DNA from 4 places in the Streptomyces sp. NPDC046122 genome. Region 2 is predicted to be linked to each of the others. Evidence: riboswitches for the same ligand, from Rfam matches in the RefSeq annotation. Region 2 holds a riboswitch; each other region holds the start of a gene.
The links. A riboswitch is a leader RNA that binds a small molecule or an ion and turns the genes downstream of it on or off. The one in region 2 is predicted to bind cyclic di-AMP.

Region 1 (4,740 bases), on a different contig from region 2:
CCAGGACAGATCGTCCAGATCCAGCTCGGGAGCGGGCTGCTGACCGTCGGTCAGGGGCTGCTCCACCCACATGACCTTGCCGGTCGGCGTGTACCTGGTTCCCCACCGGCCGGCGAACTGCGAGACGAGGAACAGCCCGCGGCCGCCCTCGTCCGTCGTGGCGGCCCGGCGCAGATGCGGCGCGGTGCTGCTGCCGTCGGACACCTCGCAGATCAGCCCGCGCTCGTACATCAGCCGCACATGGATGGGTTCCGAGCCGTAGCGGATCGCGTTGGTGATCAGCTCGCTCAGCATGAGTTCGGTCGTGAACCCGATGTCCTCGAGCCCCCACGTCTCCAGCTGACGGCCGCACGCGGCGCGTACCGGCGCGACGGCCGCCGGGTCGGCCGGGACGTCCCAGTCGGCGACCCGGGTACGGTCCAGCAGCTGCGTGCGGGCCACCAGCAGCGCGATGTCGTCCCTGCGGTGCGCCGGCAGCATCGCGTCGAAAACGGCCTGGCAGGTCTCCTCGGGCGTCGGGTCCGACGGGTCCGCGAGGGTCCGGCGCAGCAGGCGCAGGCCGGAGTCGATGTCGCGCTCGCGGTGCTCGATCAGGCCGTCGGTGTAGAGCACGAGCCGGCTGCCCTCCGGCAGCCGTACTTCGGCGGTCTCGAACGGCAGGCCGTGCAGGCCCAGGGGCGGGAAGACCGGTACGTCGAGGAACTCCACCGTGCCGTCGGGGCGGACCAGGGCGGGCGCGAAGTGCCCCGCCGTGGCCACCGAGCACACCCCGGAGACCGGGTCGTAGATCGCGTACAGGCAGGTGGCGCCCGAGATGCCGTCGCCGCCGTCGTCCCCCTCCTCGTCGTCGATGCGCGAGACCAGCTCGTCGAGGTGGCCCAGGAGCTCGTCCGGCGCCAGGTCGAGGGCGGAGAAGTTGTGGACCGCGGTCCGCAGCCGGCCCATGGTGGCGGCGGCGTGCAGACCGTGTCCCACGACGTCGCCCACCACCAGGGCCACCCGGGCTCCGGGCAGCGGGATGACGTCGAACCAGTCGCCGCCCACCCCGGCCTGCGCGGGCAGATAGCGGTAGGCCACGTCCAGGGCGTCCTGCTCGGGCAGGACGCGCGGCAGCAGGCTGCGCTGGAGGGTCACGGCCATGGCGTGCTCGCGACTGAAGCGGCGGGCGTTGTCGATGGCGACCGCGGCCCGGGCGGCGAGTTCCTCGGCGAAGGCCAGGTCCTCCTCACCGAACCGCTCGGTGGATTCCGAGCGCCAGAAGTTCGCCATGCCCAGGACGACCCCGCGGGCCTGCAGCGGCACCGAGACCAGGGAACGGATGCCGAAGGCCAGGGCCCGGTCGGCCCCCTCCGGGTCCTGCGACCGCCAGCCGTGGGCGACGGTCAGATCGGCCTCCAGCACCGCGTGTCCGCTCGACAGAGCCGCCGCCATCGGCGTCGTGGGAACCACGAACCTGATCAGGTCGCCCACCGGCTGGAAGGGGCGGTCGGCGGGCCCGCCGACCACCGCGGCGCGGCGCATCTCGGTGTGGGCGCCGTCCGGCTCCTCGCCGCGCAGTACGGGGTCCAGCAGCTCCACCGTGGCGAAATTCGAGAACCCGGGGACGGCCACCTCCGCCAGTTCCTCGGCGGTGCGCACCACGTCCAGCGTGGTGCCGATCCGCACTCCCGCCTCGTACAGCAGCTTCAGGCGCTCCCGGGCGACCTCCGCCGCGCCGGTCAGCGCCCGCAGGTCCGTCGTGTCCCGGAGCGTGGCGGCGGTGCCGGGGAATCCGCCGTACGGGGCGGTCGGCCGGGTGTTGACGGCCAGCAGCCGGTCCCCGGCCAGATGGACCGCGTCGGTGACGCTGCGGCCGGAGACCAGGAGCCTGGTGATGGAGTCGTCGAGGCCCAGGTCGGTGATGTGGCGCCCCTCCGCGCCGGGGGGCAGTTCGAGGAGCCTGCGCGCCTCGTCGTTGGCCAGCGTCAGCCGTCCGTCGTCGTCGACGATGAGCACGCCCTCCCGGACGGCGTGCAGAACGGCGTCATGGTGCTCGTACATCCGGGTCATCTCGGTCGGCCCGAGGCCGTGCGTCTGTCGCCGCAGACGCCTGCTCACCAGGACGGCGCTGCCGGTGGCCAGAGCGAGGGCGGCGGCCCCGGAACCGAGGAGCATCGGCAGATGGCGGTCGACGGCGTCCCCGACGTTGTCGATCGTCACACCGGCTGCGACCAGCCCGACGACGGTGCCGGCGGTGTCGGTGACGGGGACGACGGCCCGCGCCGCGTCGTTGGGGGCGCCCTCGAAGATCTCCGTGAAGGGCTTTCCGGCCGTGGCCCGGTCGACGCCCTCGGCGCGCCCGCCGACCAGCGTCGGGTCGGTGTCGGCCAGCCGGGTGCCGTCCGGGCTCATCACCGCTATGAAGTCCACCCCCGAACCCCGCTGGGCTGCTTCCACGTGTGCGCGCAGCGCGGACGTGGGATCGGGGGAGCGCAGCGCCTCGACGGTGCCGGGGGCGTCCGCGAAGGCCTCCGCGGTGGCGAGCGAGCGGTTACGGGCGTCCTGCTCGCTGTCGTTGCGCGTCTGGAACGCGAGCGCGACCACGGCGGCCGTGATGAGCAGCACGGCGACGACGATCTGGAGGACGAGCACCTGACCGGCGGCGCTGCGTACCTCCAGCCGGGAACGCACCCCTCGCCGAGACGAGCGCGGTGACCCGACACCCCTGGGTCGTCCGGGACGTCCGCTCATGACCCATTTTTAGCATTTTGTGCGAATTGTCGGGCGTGCAATTGGTCTGCCTGCCCCGGCGAGGCGCCCGCAAGGGTCTCGCCGGGGCAGGCAGCGGGTTCTTCTAGTACGGGCCGTTCACGTTGTCGATCGAGCCGTACCGGTCGGCGGCGTAGTTGCACGCGGCGGTGATGTTGGCGACCGGGTCGTAGCTGTCCATCGAGGTGCCGGGCACGTGGTAGGCCGCGAAGGTGGGCGCGATGACCTGGAGCAGGCCCTTGGACGGCGTACCGGCCACGGCGTTGGAGTCCCAGTTGTTGATGGCCCTCGGGTTGCCCGACGACTCGCGCATGATGTTGCGGTGGATGCCCTCGTACGTGCCGGGGATGCCGTGCTTGGCCATGATGGCCAGCGACTCCTTGATCCAGCCGTCCAGGTCGTTCGTGTACGCCGTGGTCTCGGCCACGGCGGCACGGGCCTGCGAGCGGTCGGCGCGCTCGGCGGCCGGAGTGGGCTTGGCCTTGGGCTTCGCGGGCGCCTTGGCCTTCGCGCCGATCGTCAGCTCGAGGCCGGGGTGGATCAGCGAGGGCTTGTCGCCGATGACCGAGCGGTTGTCCTCGTACAGCTCTTTCCAGCCGCTCAGCGAGTGGGCGTCGGCGATCTTGGAAAGGGAGTCACCCGCGACCACGGTGTAGGTCTTGGGGGCGGCCTTCGCGGCGGCCGGGGCGGCGGCGGGCTGCGCCGCGCCCGCGGTGGTCGCGCCCAGCAGGGGCAGGATCAGCGCGGCGCCACCGGTGCCGGCGGCGATGAAGCCGCGGCGGAGCGATCTGACCTGGGAACGGCGGTGCTTACCCTTCGAGGGCATGACGAATTCCTCTCCGTCGCCTGCGAGGTGAGCTGTCGGGTTCGGGCTGGAGATGCCCGGTCGCACAGTCCGTGCGACTTCACCCCGAGCCGTTCCGGATTCCCGGATCGGCGGCTTACCTGGGTCCCCCGCTCCTGCCGTACGTGAGTGTGAGTGGGTTTGGATTCCGGACGGCGGCAGGATTCGGCGGTCCACCCGGATTGGGGGTGACCGTAAGCGAGAGGGGCCGGGAAGAACAAGCCCCGCATTCGCCGGAGCAATCGCAGCGCGTATCGGGGGCGTGGGAACTCCTGTCACTGTGCGTGGGCGGAAAACCCAACTTTCTTTCTGCGGACAGGAACTGACGATCGGCCGAACTTCCGCTTTCCTTCGCGGACGTGACTGGTATCACGAGCGATGGCACGCGACGGCCTTTCAGGCAAACCACCCACGTGGGTCATTTCCTGTCCGAAACGGGCATCTTGTCGGTCCAGTGAGGTGAAGGACCCTCCTGTGGAAGGGAGTTGGTGTCCCTCTGGTGGCGTCGCGGGGTGCGCCGCACTCGGTTCGGCCGAATCGGTCGCGCCAGAAGTGGGGCAAAAAGGAGCAGATGGATATAAAAATCTCGGGGAGGGTACCCGCTGATCATGACTGAGAACAGGAATAGGCCGCTGGCCGTCGTCACCGGTGCCTCCAGTGGAATCGGTTTCGAGCTGGCCAAGCAATTTGCGGAAAACGGATTCGATCTCGTACTGGCTGCCGAGAATTCGGAGATCGGTGCGGCGGCGGACGGGGTGCGGGCCCTCGGAGCCGGTGTCCACGCCGTGCGGACCGATCTGGCCACCCGGGAAGGTGTCGAACACCTGCTCGGCGCCGTCGCGGCGACCGGGCGGCCCGTCGACGCCGCCGCGCTCAACGCCGGCGTCGGCCAGGGCGGAGCCTTCCTCGACACCGACGTCGAGGACGAGGCGCGCGTGATCGACCTCAACATCACCGCCACCGTGCGGCTGGCGAAGGGCCTGCTGCCGGACATGGTGGCGCGTGACCGGGGCCGCCTGCTGTTCACGTCGTCCATCGCCGCGACCGCGCCCGGGTCCTTCCACGCCGTCTACAACGCCACCAAGTCCTTCGTGCAGTCGTTTGCCCAGGCGCTGGGGGACGAACTCAGGGGCACCGGTGTGACGGTC
Region 2 (4,740 bases):
CCCCGCCCCGCGACCGGGACGCCAGGGAGGCCGACAGCGACGAGGCGACGCCCGACACCGGCCCGGCCGGCGCCTGCGCGCCCTTGCGCTTCCAGGTCAGGTAGGTGTCCGGGATCTCCTCGAGGAACCGCGACGGCGGGTTGTACGACGGCTGCCCCCACGCACTGCGCATGGAAGCGCGCGTCAGGTAGAGCCGCTCGCGGGCGCGCGTGATGCCGACGTACGCGAGCCGCCGCTCCTCCTCCAGTTCCTTCGTCTGGCCGAGGGCGCGCATGTGCGGGAAGACGCCGTCCTCCATGCCCGTCAGGAACACCACGGGGAACTCCAGCCCCTTGGCGGTGTGCAGGGTCATCAGCGTGATGACGCCCGATCCCTCTTCGTCCTCGTCGGGGATCTGGTCGGAGTCGGCGACGAGCGCGACCTTCTCCAGGAACTCGGCCAGCGTCCCGGGCTCGTCGCCCTCGCGCTCCTGCTCGAACTCCAGGGCCACGGCGGCGAGCTCCTGGAGGTTCTCGATGCGCGTCTCGTCCTGCGGGTCGGTCGACGCCTGCAACTCGGCGAGGTACCCGGTGCGTTCGAAGACCGCTTCGAGGACCGTGGCGGGCCCGGCGCCGGACTCGACGATCGTACGGAGCTCTTCCATCAGCGTGTTGAAACGCTTCACGGCGTTCGCCGAGCGGGCGGCCATGCCGTACGCCTCGTCGACGCGCCGCAGCGCCTGCGGGAAGCTGATCTTCTCGCGCAGCGACAGCGCGTCGATCATCGCCTCGGCCCGGTCACCGATGCCGCGCTTGGGCACGTTCAGGATGCGGCGCAGCGGAACGGTGTCCTCGGGGTTGGCCAGGACGCGCAGGTACGCGAGGACGTCCCGCACCTCCTTGCGCTCGTAGAAGCGCACGCCGCCGACGACCTTGTAGGGCAGCCCGACGCGGATGAAGATCTCTTCGAAGACGCGGGACTGGGCGTTCGTGCGGTAGAAGACGGCGACGTCGCCGGCCTTCGCGTCGCCCGCGTCCGTGAGCCGGTCGATCTCCTCGGCGACGAACTGCGCCTCGTCGTGCTCGGTGTCCGCGACGTACCCGGTGATCAGGGAGCCTGCGCCGGCTTCCGTCCACAGGTTCTTGGGCCGGCGGTTCTCGTTGCGCTCGATGACGGCGTTGGCCGCTGTGAGGATCGTCTGCGTCGAGCGGTAGTTCTGCTCCAGCAGGATCGTCTTCGCGTCCGGGTAGTCCTCCTCGAACTGGAGGATGTTGCGGATCGTCGCGCCGCGGAACGCGTAGATCGACTGGTCGGCGTCACCCACGACGCACAGCTCGCCCGGGGCCCGGCCCTCACCCGAGGGGCCCACCAGTTCGCGTACGAGCGTGTACTGGGCGTGGTTGGTGTCCTGGTACTCGTCGACCATGACGTGCCGGAAGCGCATCCGGTAGTGCTCGGCGACGTCCGGGAACGCCTGGAGCAGGTGCACCGTGGTCATGATGATGTCGTCGAAGTCCAGGGCGTTGGCCTCGCGCAGCCGTGCCTGGTACATCGCGTACGCCTGGGCCAGGGTCTTCTCGAAGCCGTCGGCGGCCTGGCCGGCGAACGTCTCCTCGTCTATCAGCTCGTTCTTCAGGTTCGAGACCTTGGCGCTGAACGCCTTCGGCGGGAAGCGCTTGGGATCGAGGTCCAGATCGCGGCAGACGAGCGCCATGAGGCGCTTCGAGTCGGCGGCGTCGTAGATCGAGAACGAGGACGTGAAGCCGAGCTTCTTCGACTCGCGGCGCAGGATGCGCACGCAGGCGCTGTGGAAGGTGGAGACCCACATGTGGCCCGCGCGGGGGCCCACGAGCTGCTCCACGCGCTCCTTCATCTCGCCGGCGGCCTTGTTGGTGAAGGTGATCGCGAGGATCTGGCCGGGGTGCACGCCCCGCTTGGCCAGCAGGTACGCGATGCGGTGGGTCAGGACGCGGGTCTTGCCCGAGCCCGCGCCGGCCACGATGAGCAGCGGCGACCCGGAGTGCACGACGGCGGCGCGCTGCTCCTCGTTCAGCCCTTCGAGCAGCGCGGCGGCGTCCACGACGGGGCGCGGCGCGCCGTCCCTGTAGTGCGCGTCCCTGGGCGCCGGAGGCGCGTCGAAGGCACCCCCGAACAGGTCGTGCGGGACCTCCTCCGGGGCGTGGTCCTCGGGGGGCGGCGGGGCGGTGTCCTTCGCGTACTCCGTGTGCTGGAGGTCGGCCAGGAAGCTGTCGTCAAAGAGGCTGCTCATCGTCTACCAAGCTTAGGCGGGACCACCGACAGCCCGCCCCGGATTCCGCCGGGCCCGCGCGAGACGACCGGCCGGAGCCGCCGCACCGCACGCCGGCGCACCCCCGTTCACCCCGTGTGAGCTTGCCCACGCCCCGCGACCGGACCCCGCGAGCCGGCTCGTGGGGCGCGCAACGGAACCGGCTCGGCCAGGTAACGAACACGTATCGGGCATATCGAACATCGGGCTTCCCAGCGGTCACGACTGTTGGCTAGCGTGCCGACTCGGGCTGCTCGTACCCCAGCCGGCGAACAGCGCCGGAGCGGGTGGCCCACGCCGAATCCGGCCTGCCCCAGGGCGGTTCGGAACCGGGGACCCACGCGCATCACCTGGGGTGAATCGGTCCGCAGTCCCACGGACCGTAGGGCACCTTCCGTCTGTCCCGCCCGAACCCGACAGCTAACCCGGTAGGCGGTCCACGGAAGGAGATGCCGGCCTTGGCGTCGCATCGCAAGCCGCGTACCCGGGTACGCACCACCGCACCCGCCCTGGGTGTCACGACGGCGGCCCTCGCCTCAGTCGGTCTGCTCGCCCAGTCGGCCGGAGCCGCGCCCTCCGACCCGTCGGCCCGTACGCCGTCCGTCGAGGAAGTACAGAAGAAGGTCGACGACCTCTACCGGCAGGCCGGCACGGCCACGCAGAAGTACAACCTCGCCAAGGAAGCCACCGAGAAGCAGCGGAAGTCGGTGGACGGCCTGCTCGACTCGGTCGCCCGGAGCACCGAGAGACTGAACGACGCGCGGCGCAAGCTGGGCACGTACGCGGCGGCGCAGTACCGGTCGGGGTCGGTCACGCCGACCGCCGCGCTGCTCCTCGCCGACAGCCCGCAGGCGTACTTCGACCAGAACCGGCTGATGGACCGGATGACGGAACGCCAGAAGGCGGACGTCACGGACTTTCAGGAGCAGCAGGCGGAGGCGTCCGGGCAGCGCGCCGAGGCCACCAGGAGCCTGGAGAGCCTGGCCGAGTCGCAGGACTCCCTCAAGTCCTCGAAGCAGGACGTGCAGAGGAAGCTCGCGGAGGCGCGTGACCTGCTGTCGCGGCTGACCGCGCGGGAGAAGGCCCGGCTCGCGGAGCTGGAGGAGAAGCGCGAGGCGGAGGCCCGGCGCAAGGCAGAGGCGAAGGCCGAGGCAGAGGCGAAGGCGGCGGCCGAGGCGAAGGCGGCGGCCAAGGCGGAAGCCGCTGCCGAGGCGGAGGCCGACCGCGAGCGCGAAGCCGCCCAGAACGACGAGAGCGATGCGGGTACGGGTACCGGAACGGGCACCGGGACCGGCACCGGCACCGGCACGACCCCCGTCGCCGGTGACGCGTACGCCGCCAAGGCCGAGAAGGTCCTCGCCTTCGCCCGCGCCCAGATCGGCAAGCCGTACGTGTGGGGCGCGGCGGGACCCAGTTCCTACGACTGCTCCGGCCTGACCCAGGCCGCCTGGAAGGCCGCCGGCGTCACGCTCCCCCGCACCACCTGGGACCAGGTGAACGTCGGCACCCGGGTGGCGACCGGTGATCTCAAGCCGGGCGACCTCGTCTTCTTCTACGACGACATCAGCCACGTCGGCGTCTACATCGGCGGCGGCAAGATGATCCACGCCCCGAAGCCCGGCACGAACGTCCGCGAGGAGTCGATCTACTACATGCCGATCTACGGCAGCGTGCGCCCCGCGTAGTTCCGAGCGCGTACCGCCACCGCCCCGGGCGCAAGGCCCGGCGCGGTGGCGGTACGGCTCACCGGCTGCCACGACCGGCGGGAGCCGGGGCGGCTGCGGTACCGGCCTGGGCCGGCCCAGGGCACGCCGGGGCAGCCAGGTCAGGTCGAGCCGGTCGGGTCAGGCCGGGTCAGGTCCAGAGCACCGCGATGAAGATGTTGGCGACGGTCAGTCCGCCGACGGCTCCGAACAGGGCCTTCTCCACCTTCTCCTCGTCGCGCTTCACGTAGACCAGCCCGAGGATCACCACCAGGACCGCGAGCTTGACGCCGATCTTGAGGTTGTTCACCGTCTGGTCGTCCGCCTGGTTGAGGCCCACCAGCGCCACGCCCGTGACGAGCATGGTCAGCGCGCCGTGCAGCATCGCGGGGGTGAAGCGGGCGGCGCCGGCGCTCATCGCCTTCATCTGGGTCAGGAAGCCGCCGAGCAGCGCGGCGATGCCGATGATGTGCAGGCCGACGAAGACATTGATGAGTACGTCCATGAACCGGAGCCTAGCTCCGGCCATAGCAGGCCCGGCGGCCGGGCTGCCGCGCCATCGGTGTATCGGTCGCGGAACAGCGGAATGCTCGCTTCCGGAGCAGACCTGCTTCTCAACGCCGTTCATACGGCGGCCTGTTTCGACCACTGTCGGTCATTCCGCCACTGCCCCGTGACCGCCGCGTTTAGCGTCCTTCCCCAGGTGGCCGACTCCCCACCGCCGCTCCGCCCCGGAACGGCAGTCGGCCGCCCCGCCGAGAGTCCGGCGGC
Region 3 (4,740 bases), on a different contig from region 2:
CCCCGTCCTCAACATCGACCTCATCTACGGCATCGAGGGCCAGAGCGCCGCCACCTGGCGCACCTCGCTCGACGCGGCGCTCGCCTGGCGGCCGGAGGAGCTCTACCTCTATCCGCTGTACGTACGCCCCCTCACCGCCCTCGGCCGGATCGGCGCCGAGGCCGACGCCGCCTGGGACACCGAGCGCCTGCGGCTCTACCGCCAGGGCAGGGACCACCTGCTCGCCCACGGCTACGAGCAGGTCTCCATGCGGATGTTCCGCCGCGCCGACGCGCCCCGGCAGGCGGCCGACGACTACGCCTGCCAGACGGACGGCATGATCGGCCTGGGCTGCGGAGCCCGTTCGTACACCTCGGCGCTGCACTACTCCTTCGACTACGCCGTCGACATGCGCGAGATCCGGAAGATCATCGACGACTACACCCGCGCCGAGGACTTCACGCGGGCCGTGACGGGCCGGTACGTCGACGCCGGCGAGGCCCGCCGCCGCCATCTGCTCCAGTCGCTCCTCCAGGCCGAGGGCATGCCCCTGGCCGGGTACGCCGACCGGTTCGGCACATCGCCCGCCGAGGACTTCCCCGCCGAACTCGAACGGTTCGCCGCCCTCGGCTGGCTCGACGAGAGCGCGCCGAAGGGCCTGCTGCGGCTGTCCCCGGAAGGTCTCGCGCACTCGGACGCGCTGGGCCCCGAGCTGTTCTCCCCCGCCGTACGGGCCGCCATGGCCGCGTACGAACCGAAGTGAGCCCTGCCGTGGACCTGACGATCCTGTACCGCGGCCCGCTCGCCTCCTGCGACTACGACTGCCCGTACTGCCCCTTCGCCAAGCGGCGCGACAGCGCCGAGCAGCTGCGCGCCGACCGCGCCGCGCTGGAGCGCTTCACCGCGTGGGCCGCGGCGCGGACCGACGACCGGCTCTCGGTGCTGTTCACGCCGTGGGGCGAGGGCCTGGTCCGCTCCTGGTACCGCCGCGCCCTCACCGAGCTGTCCCGGCTGCCGCACATCCGGCGCGTGGCCATCCAGACGAACCTCAGCTGCCGCACCGACTGGCTCACCGGCGGCGACGCCGACCCGGACACGCTGGCGCTGTGGTGCACGTACCACCCGGGTCAGACGCCGTACGACCGCTTCCTCGCCAAGTGCCGCGAACTGACGGCCGGCGGCGTGCGTTTCAGCGTCGGCGTGGTCGGTCTGCCCGAGCACCTGGCGGAGGCGCGCCGACTGCGCGCCGAGCTCCCCTCCGAGGTCTACCTGTGGGTCAACGCGGCGGAGGGCCGCACGTACACGGACGCCGAGGCCGACCGGTGGACGGCGCTGGACCCCCTCTTCCCGTACAGCCGCCACCCGCACCGCTCGGCCGGTCTCCCCTGCCGGACCGGCGAGTCGGTGATCTCGGTGGACGGCGACGGCACGGTACGCCGCTGCCACTTCGTCCGCGCGGAGCTCGGCAACCTCTACGACGGCTCGTACCGCCGGGCCCTGCGCCCCCGCGCCTGCCCGCTCGCCGTCTGCGACTGCCACATCGGCTACGTCCACCTGGAGACGCTGCCGCTGTACGACGTGTTCGCGGGCGGCGTCCTGGAGCGCGTGCCCCCGGACCTCTCACAGGGGCAGCAGGTCGGGCCTCTTCGCCTCGACGTGATCACCTGAGGACTCCCCGCGCAGCCGCCGCCCGATCCACGGCACCAGGTGCTCCCGCGCCCACTGGACGTTGTCCCGGCGCGCCTCCAGCGAGTTGCGCGGGGCCATCGGCGGCCACGCCTGGTCCGGGTCGGCCGGCACGTCGAGCCCGAGCACCTGTGCGGCGCGCAGCGCGACGCGGGTGTGCCCCTCGGGCGAGAGGTGGAGCCGGTCGCCGTCCCAGGCACGCCGGTCCTGGACGGACTTGAGCGACCACAGGTCGAGCACCGGGCAGTCGTACCGGTCGGCGACCGCCCGCACGTGCGCCGTGTACGTCGCGATCTTGCCGCGCAAGTGGCGCAGGACGGGGACACCGCGGGTGTCGAAGCCGGTGGTCACCAGCACGGTGCCCACGGCGTCGGTGAGCTCCGCGACGGCCCGCTCGAAGCGCTCGGCGACGTCGTCGGGGTCGCTGCCCGGCCGGAGGATGTCGTTGCCGCCGGCGCAGAAGCTCACCAGGTCGGGAGCCAGTGCCTTCGCGCGCGGGACCTGCTCGGCCACGATCTGGTCGAGGAGCCGGCCGCGTACGGCGAGGTTGGCATAGCGGAACGTGTTCTCGGGGACGCGGTCGTCGAGGAGTACGGCGAGCCGGTCGGCCCAGCCGATGAACGCACCGCCGGGACCCGGATCTCCGACCCCTTCGGTGAAGCTGTCGCCGATCGCCGCGTACGACCCGATGGTGCCTGCACTGAATGATCTCGAATCGTCTGCCACGTCGGTACATCCTTCACTGGAGCGAGTGACCTACGCCACCGTAGGGAGGGGTTGACGGGGGGTGATATAAGACACCGGTCAAGATTCACCCAACTCGGAATAGACCCGCAATGCGCGTACGCCCCCTTTGCCGTCGCGTGTGACGGCAAAGGGGGCGTACGGAAGTGCCCTGACGGAGTGAAGCGTCAGATGGTGACGCCGTGGCCGCGGAGGTAGGCCAGCGGGTCGACGTCCGAGCCGTAGCTCGGGCCGGTCCGGATCTCGAAGTGCAGGTGCGGGCCGGTGGAGTTGCCCGTGCTGCCGGAGAGGCCGATCTGCGTGCCGCCGCCGACGCTCTGACCGGCGGAGACGGACAGCGAGGAGAGGTGGGCGTACTGCGAGTACCGGCCGTCCTCGTGCTTGATGACGACCTCGTTGCCGTACGCGCCGCTCCAGCCCGCGGAGACGACGGTGCCGGCGCCGACCGCCTTGACCGGGGTACCGCTGGACGCGGCGAAGTCGACACCCGTGTGGTAGCCGCTGGACCAGCTGCCGCCGGCCATGCGGTACGGGGTGGTGACACCCGCGGCGACCGGGGAGGTGAACCCGGAGCCGGTGTTCCGCGTGGTCGAGGCGGGCTTCTGGGTCTCGGTCTGCGCCTCGGCCTTGGGGGCGGCCTTCGGGGCGGCGGGCGCGGGCTTGGCCGCCGGGCGCTCGGCCTTCGCGGGGGCGGGCTTCGCGGGGGCCGCCTTCGCCGGGGCGTCCGCCTTCGCGCCGATGGTGAGCTTCATGCCCGGCAGGATCAGCGAGGGATTGCCGCCGACGACCTCGCGGTTGTCCTCGTACAGCTTCTGCCAGCCGCCCCGCACGTCCTGCTCGTCGGCGATCTTCGACAGGTAGTCGCCGGAGACCACGGAGTACGTCCGGGTGGACGCCTTCTTCTTCGGCGTCGCCTTCTCGGCGGCGGCCGGGGCGGCGGCCTTGCCCGCGGCCGTGGTGGCCGGGGCAGCCTTCTCGGCGGCGTTGGCGCCGGTGGCGGCGATGAGGGGCAGGGCGAGTACGGCTCCGCCCGTACCGGCGGCGACGAAACCGCGGGTGAGCGGGTTGGACCTCGGGCGGCGGTGCTTACCCTTTGCGGGCATGGAACATTCCTCTCCGGCGCCTACGAGGTGAGCTGTCGGGTTCGGACTGGAGATGTCCGGCCGCTGGCGCGACTTCACCCCAAAGCCGGTTTCCGGAAGTGGTAGTTCCGGTTGCCGGCGTACTTACCTGGTTCCCCCGCTCCTGCCACGCGTGAGTGAGTGTGAGTGCGGATTCCGGGAGGTGGCAGGATTCGGCGGTCCACCCGGATTGACGGTGACCGTAAGCCGACGCGGCTCCCCCGTACAAGCCGGTCCATTCACCGCGCGATTGCAGTAGGGGAATGCACGACCCAATTCCCGTCACCCTGCGTGGATTACGGATCTTTGCGCCCCGCCTGTGAACTGGCATGCGCCCACGGCGCTTCGCCACGCACCGTCACGAATATGATCCTGCTCACCAGAGGTGTCACCATTCCCCCTGGCCACAGGGTGAGTTGACCCGTAATAGTCCGTTTCACCCCAAGAGTGAGTTACGGGTGGTCTTAGGTGCGTAAGACCGTCATGCGGCCGCGCCGCCCCTGCCCGCCCCGAGGCATTTGTCCGCGGAGATGATTGCCCCGGGAACCCGTGTCGTATCGTCGAAACGCGCCGAAGTCGGCGAGCAGCGCCGACGGCAGACTTCAGGAGCCCACGTGACACAGCAGCTGCCGCAAGTCCCCCCGGTCCAGGCCGCGTCGGAGCCGGAGCTCGCCTCGGTGCGCAACTTCCGCGACGTGGGCGGACTGCCGACGGTGGACGGGCGGCGGGTCCGGCACGGCGTGCTGTTCCGCAGCGGTCATCTGGCGCACGCCACCGCGGCGGACGCGGCGTTCCTCGGCTCGCTGGGCCTCCACACGGTCTTCGACTTCCGCAACGAGGCCGACCAGAAGCTGGAGGGCCCGGACGTCGAGCTGCCCGGCGTGCGCAACGTGAACCTGCCGCTGACCGACCCGGCCGACGGCGCCGTGTTCTGGAAGATGGTCCGCGACGGGAACCTCGACGAGCTGCGCGAGATCCTCGCGGACGGCAAGGCCGCGGACCGGATGTCGGCGACGTACCGGGTGATCATCAAGGAGCGTACGGCCGAGCACAGCCAGGTGCTGCACGCCCTCGCCGAGGACAGCGTGCCCGCGCTGATGCACTGTGCGGCGGGCAAGGACCGCGCGGGCCTGTCGATAGCCGTGACCCTGCTGGCGATCGGCGTCGAGCGCGAGGCGATCGAGGCGGACTACCTGAAGTCGAACGACCC
Region 4 (4,740 bases), on a different contig from region 2:
CCCGACATCGAGCGCGCCGTCGACGAGGAGCTGGCCCGGTTCGCCGCCGAGGGCCCCACGCCCGAGGAGATGGAGCGCGCGCAGGCCCAGTTGGAGCGCGAGTGGCTCGACCGGCTGGGCACGGTCGCGGGCCGCGCCGACGAACTGTGCCGGTACGCCGTCCTGTTCGGCGACCCGCAGCTCGCGCTGACCGCCGTCCAGCGCGTCCTGGACATCACCGCGGAGGAGGTCCAGGCGGCCGCCGCGGCCCGCCTGCGCCCGGACAACCGCGCGGTCCTGGTGTACGAGCCGACGCACGCAGGGGACACGGCGGACGCCGGGGCCGACGACACCGCAGACGCCGCCGGTGCGACCGGTGCGCAGGAAGGGGCGGACAAGTGACCGACGCCGCAGCCGTGAGCATGGAGTTCCACCCGCAGCCGCAGGCCGGCACCCCCACCCCGTGGGCCTTCCCCGCCCCCGAGCGCGGCAGCCTGCCCAACGGCCTGACCGTGCTGCGCTGCCACCGCCCCGGCCAGCAGGTCGTGGCCGTCGAGATCTTCCTCGCCGCCCCGCTGGAGGCCGAGCCGGAAGGGCTCGACGGCGTCGCGACGATCATGGCGCGTGCCCTGTCGGAGGGCACCGACAAGCACTCCGCCGAGGAGTTCGCCGCCGAGCTGGAGCGCTGCGGAGCCACGCTCGACGCGTTCGCCGACCACCCGGGCGTCCGGGTCTCCCTGGAGGTCCCCGTCTCCCGGCTGCCCAAGGCGCTCGGCCTGCTCGCCGACGCGCTGCGCGCCCCCGCCTTCGCGGACGGCGAGGTCGAGCGCCTGGTGGCCAACCGGCTCGACGAGATCCCGCACGAGACGGCCAACCCGTCCCGCCGCGCCGCCAAGCAGCTCTCCAAGGAGCTCTTCCCGGCGACCTCGCGCATGTCGCGGCCGCGCCAGGGCACCGAGGAGACGGTGGGGCGCATCGACGCCGCCGCCGTGAAGGGCTTCTACGCCGCGCACGTGCGCCCCGCGACCGCCACCGCCGTGATCGTCGGCGACCTGGAGGGCACCGACCTGGACGCGATCCTGGCGGACACCCTGGGCGCGTGGAAGGGCGACAACTCCGAGCCGCGTCCCGTGCCGCCGGTGGTCGCCGACGACACCGGCCGGGTGGTCGTCGTGGACCGCCCCGGCGCGGTCCAGACGCAGCTGCTGATCGGCCGGATCGGCCCCGACCGGCACGACCGCGTGTGGCCGGCGCAGGTCCTCGGCACGTACTGCCTGGGCGGCACGCTCACCTCCCGCCTGGACCGCGTCCTGCGCGAGGAGAAGGGCTACACGTACGGCGTGCGCGCCTTCGGGCAGGTGCTGCGCTCCGCGCCGGACGGGTCGGGCGCCTCGATGCTGGCGATCAGCGGCTCGGTGGACACGGAGTCCACCGGCCCGGCGCTCGAAGACCTCTGGAAGGTGCTGCGCACCCTCGCGGCCGAGGGCCTCACCGACGCCGAGCGGGACGTCGCCGTACAGAACCTCGTCGGGGTCGCGCCGCTCAAGTACGAGACGGCGGCGGCCGTCGCGGGCACGCTCGCGGACCAGGTCGAGCAGCACCTGCCGGACGACTTCCAGGCCCAGCTGTACACCCGTCTCGCGGAGACGGGCACCGTGGAGGCGACCGCTGCGGTCGTCAGCGCCTTCCCGCAGGACCGCCTGGTCACGGTCCTCGTGGGTGACGCCTCGCGGATCGAGGAGCCCGTCAGGGCGCTCGGCATCGGTGAGGTGAAGGTGGTCAGCGGCTGAGCCCGAACCGCCTGCTCGATCCGCCCTGAAGAGGGGCAAAGTGGGACCCCGGTATTCGAGAGGCCGCCGGGGTCCTTCTCTTATGTCCGTTTTGTTGCGGAGGTTGCCTGTCTGGCCTGTGGGGTGCGTTACAAAACGCCGTGTCTGTTTGGTGATTAAAAGATGACCCGTTTAGCGTCTGTCCGGCTGTCCGTCAGCAGTGAGCCGCATCCGCGGCACCGGACAGTCATCGCCGAGTCCCCGTCAGGCGCGAGCCTGGGGAGCCGGGGACCCACGCAGTCCCTGGGGTGAATCGGACGTCCTTCGCAGGTGCGGAGGGGTCCGTAGGAGACCTTCCTGCTCCGAACCCGTCAGCTAACCCGGTAGGCGAGAAGGAAGGAAAGGACCAGCCACTCCATGGCGTTCACCCGTGCCACCGGGAAGCACCGTCGTCCGAGCCGCCTGACGCGCAAGAGCGCGAACATGGCCGGCGTCGCCGCACTCGCGACCACCGGCGTCATCGGAGGTCTGACCTCTCCGGCCCTCGCCGCCGACGGCGACGCGGCCCAGGCCGTCCAGGACACCGGCCTGACCCAGGCCATCGTCATCGGCGACTCCCTCGCGGACCAGATAGCGGCCCAGGCCGACCAGCAGAAGCGTGCCGCCGTCAAGGCGGAGGCCGCGCGCAAGGCCGAGGCCGAGCGCAAGGCCGAGGCGAAGCGCAAGGCGGAGGCGAGAGCCAAGGCGGAGGCCGAGGCGCGGGCCAAGAAGGAGCGCGAGGAGCGCGCGGCCAAGGAGCGCGCCGCCCGTGAGGCGGAGCGCAAGCGCCTGAACGCCTACACCCTCCCGATCGCCGGCTCCGTCGTCACCACCGGCTACAAGACCGGCGGCAACCTCTGGTCCTCCGGCAGTCACTCCGGCGTCGACTTCCGTGCCGCGTCCGGCAGTTCCGTCGTCGCCGTCGGTGCGGGCACCGTCGTCGAGGCCGGCTGGGGCGGGGCGTACGGCAACAACATCGTGATCCGGATGAACGACGGCACGTACACGCAGTACGGCCACCTCTCCTCCCTCGGCGTCTCCGTCGGCCAAGCCGTCACCTCCGGCCAGCAGATCGGCCTCTCGGGCTCGACCGGCAACTCGACGGGCCCCCACCTGCACTTCGAGGCCCGTACGTCCCCCGAGTACGGCTCCGACATGGACCCGGTCGCGTACCTGCGCGCCCACGGCGTGAGCGTCTGACGCGTCCGGTCCGTCCGCTCGTACGCAAGGCCCCGGCTTCCCCGCCGGGGCCTTGCGCGTGTCCAAAAGCCGTCCCTGAATTACGGCGCCCGTCGGAAAATGCGGAATGCTGCAATAGAGTCACCGAAAAGGCGTCGGTCGACCGCGTTGTGCGGGGATCAAAGGCGGAGGTTCGGTCATGCGCATTCCCGCGCAATCGGTATGCACGGCAATCCGTGACGACATCGTTTCCGGTGTGTTCCCGCGCGGCGCCAGGCTCACCGAAGAGCTCCTCGCGCGCCGTTACGGCGTCTCGCGCGTCCCGGTGCGCGAGGCGCTGCGCACGCTGGAGTCCGAAGGGTTCGTCACCACCCGCCGGCACGCCGGCGCCTGCGTGGCCGAGCCCACCGAGCAGGAGGCCGCCGACCTCCTGGAGGTGCGCACGCTCCTCGAACCGCTGGGCGCGGCCCGTGCCGCCCAGCGGCGTACCGAGGCCCACCTCAAGGTGCTGCGCGGCCTGGTCAGACTCGGGCAGGAGCGGGCGCGCCGGGGAGAGGGCGAGGATCTGCGGGCGCTGGGCGGCTGGTTCCACGAGACGCTCGCCCAGGCGTCGGGCAGCCCCGGCCTCACGGCCCTGCTCACCCAGCTCAGACACAAGATCGCCTGGATGTACGCCGTCGAGCAGCCCGCGCGTCCCGCGGAGGCGTGGGCGGAGCACGGGGCCATCGTCGACGCCGTGGCGCGCGGCGACGCGGAACGGGCCCGCGCGCTGACGGCCCTGCACGCCGAACGCGCGGTGGCCTCGCACCGGCTGCGTCGCACCGGGCGCGAACGCGGGCGCGCAGGCGTGAGGACTTCGCAACATGACGTAAACACGGTGAGTGGCCGCCTTTAACAGCCGCGCCGTATATAAAAAGAGGGCGAATTCGCGGGGCTTTTTCTGCTGTCCGAATTCACTGGAATACCGCGGCGTGCGGATGTGTGTGGCCGTCCGCGTGCAAAACAGAAAGAAGCCGCGGTCCCCGAATTCCGGGTGCCGCGGCTCCTTCGTGAGAATGCGCCCGTCCGAGTGGTCAGACGGTCTCGGGCAGCTCGTCCAGGCCCTCGGAGACCAGCTTCGCCAGGCGGTCGAGAGCGGCATCGGAGCCGTCGGCCTCGGACGCCAGCACGATCTCCTCGCCACCCTGCGCGCCGAGGCCCAGCACCGCGAGCATGGAGGCGGCGTTGACCGGGTTGCCGTCGGCCTTGGCGATCGTCACGGGGACGCCCGAGGCGGTCGCCGCGCGGACGAAGATGGAGGCGGGCCGGGCGTGCAGGCCCTCGGCCCAGCCGACGGTGACACGGCGCTCAACCATGGTGTTGCCCTTCATGTTCTAACGGTTGTCTAGACCAGTCTCTCACGTCGTGCGGAGCGGCCGTGCCCCCGCCCCGGGCCGGCCCGCGCCGCGGCCTCAGCCTGCCTTGCCCCGCGCTGCCCCGCGACCCGTAGGCTTTCGTCATGCAGCCCTCGCCGGAGCAGGCCTCGCAGGACCACGACGGACACCACGCGTACCCGGCCCACTGGGAAGCCGACGTGGTGCTGCGTGACGGAGGCACGGCGCGGATCCGCCCCATCACCGCCGACGACGCGCAGCGCCTGGTCAGCTTCTACGAGCAGGTGTCGGACGAGTCGAAGTACTACCGCTTCTTCGCCCCGTACCCCCGCCTCTCCGCCAAGGACGTCCACCGCTTCACCCACCACGACTACGTGGACCGGGTGGGACTGGCCGCCACG

Region 1: it holds a riboswitch for cyclic di-AMP, as region 2 does, so the genes downstream of both, AC07FK_RS10620 (LysM peptidoglycan-binding domain-containing protein) here and AC07FK_RS13625 (C40 family peptidase) in region 2, are expected to answer to the same signal.
Region 3: it holds a riboswitch for cyclic di-AMP, as region 2 does, so the genes downstream of both, AC07FK_RS18250 (M23 family metallopeptidase) here and AC07FK_RS13625 (C40 family peptidase) in region 2, are expected to answer to the same signal.
Region 4: it holds a riboswitch for cyclic di-AMP, as region 2 does, so the genes downstream of both, AC07FK_RS04410 (M23 family metallopeptidase) here and AC07FK_RS13625 (C40 family peptidase) in region 2, are expected to answer to the same signal.

The regions. Positions count from the first base shown of each region.
Region 1 covers NZ_JBWKLQ010000003.1:286,992-291,731, forward strand. Annotated here, with positions in the region: gene AC07FK_RS10615 (SpoIIE family protein phosphatase) at 1-2,730, opposite strand, end outside; gene AC07FK_RS10620 (LysM peptidoglycan-binding domain-containing protein) at 2,834-3,574, opposite strand; cyclic di-AMP (ydaO/yuaA leader) riboswitch at 3,579-3,740, opposite strand; gene AC07FK_RS10625 (SDR family NAD(P)-dependent oxidoreductase) at 4,201-4,740, shown strand, end outside.
Region 2 covers NZ_JBWKLQ010000004.1:109,031-113,770, reverse strand. Annotated here, with positions in the region: gene pcrA (DNA helicase PcrA) at 1-2,248, opposite strand, end outside; cyclic di-AMP (ydaO/yuaA leader) riboswitch at 2,552-2,717, shown strand; gene AC07FK_RS13625 (C40 family peptidase) at 2,725-3,951, shown strand; gene AC07FK_RS13620 (hypothetical protein) at 4,121-4,474, opposite strand.
Region 3 covers NZ_JBWKLQ010000006.1:32,208-36,947, forward strand. Annotated here, with positions in the region: gene AC07FK_RS18235 (STM4012 family radical SAM protein) at 1-742, shown strand, start outside; gene AC07FK_RS18240 (STM4011 family radical SAM protein) at 751-1,647, shown strand; gene AC07FK_RS18245 (SGNH/GDSL hydrolase family protein) at 1,600-2,391, opposite strand; gene AC07FK_RS18250 (M23 family metallopeptidase) at 2,577-3,512, opposite strand; cyclic di-AMP (ydaO/yuaA leader) riboswitch at 3,515-3,684, opposite strand; gene AC07FK_RS18255 (tyrosine-protein phosphatase) at 4,145-4,740, shown strand, end outside.
Region 4 covers NZ_JBWKLQ010000001.1:1,021,034-1,025,773, reverse strand. Annotated here, with positions in the region: gene AC07FK_RS04420 (M16 family metallopeptidase) at 1-381, shown strand, start outside; gene AC07FK_RS04415 (M16 family metallopeptidase) at 402-1,769, shown strand; cyclic di-AMP (ydaO/yuaA leader) riboswitch at 1,990-2,152, shown strand; gene AC07FK_RS04410 (M23 family metallopeptidase) at 2,166-2,987, shown strand; gene AC07FK_RS04405 (GntR family transcriptional regulator) at 3,166-3,861, shown strand; gene AC07FK_RS04400 (HPr family phosphocarrier protein) at 4,040-4,321, opposite strand; gene AC07FK_RS04395 (bifunctional acetate--CoA ligase family protein/GNAT family N-acetyltransferase) at 4,465-4,740, shown strand, end outside.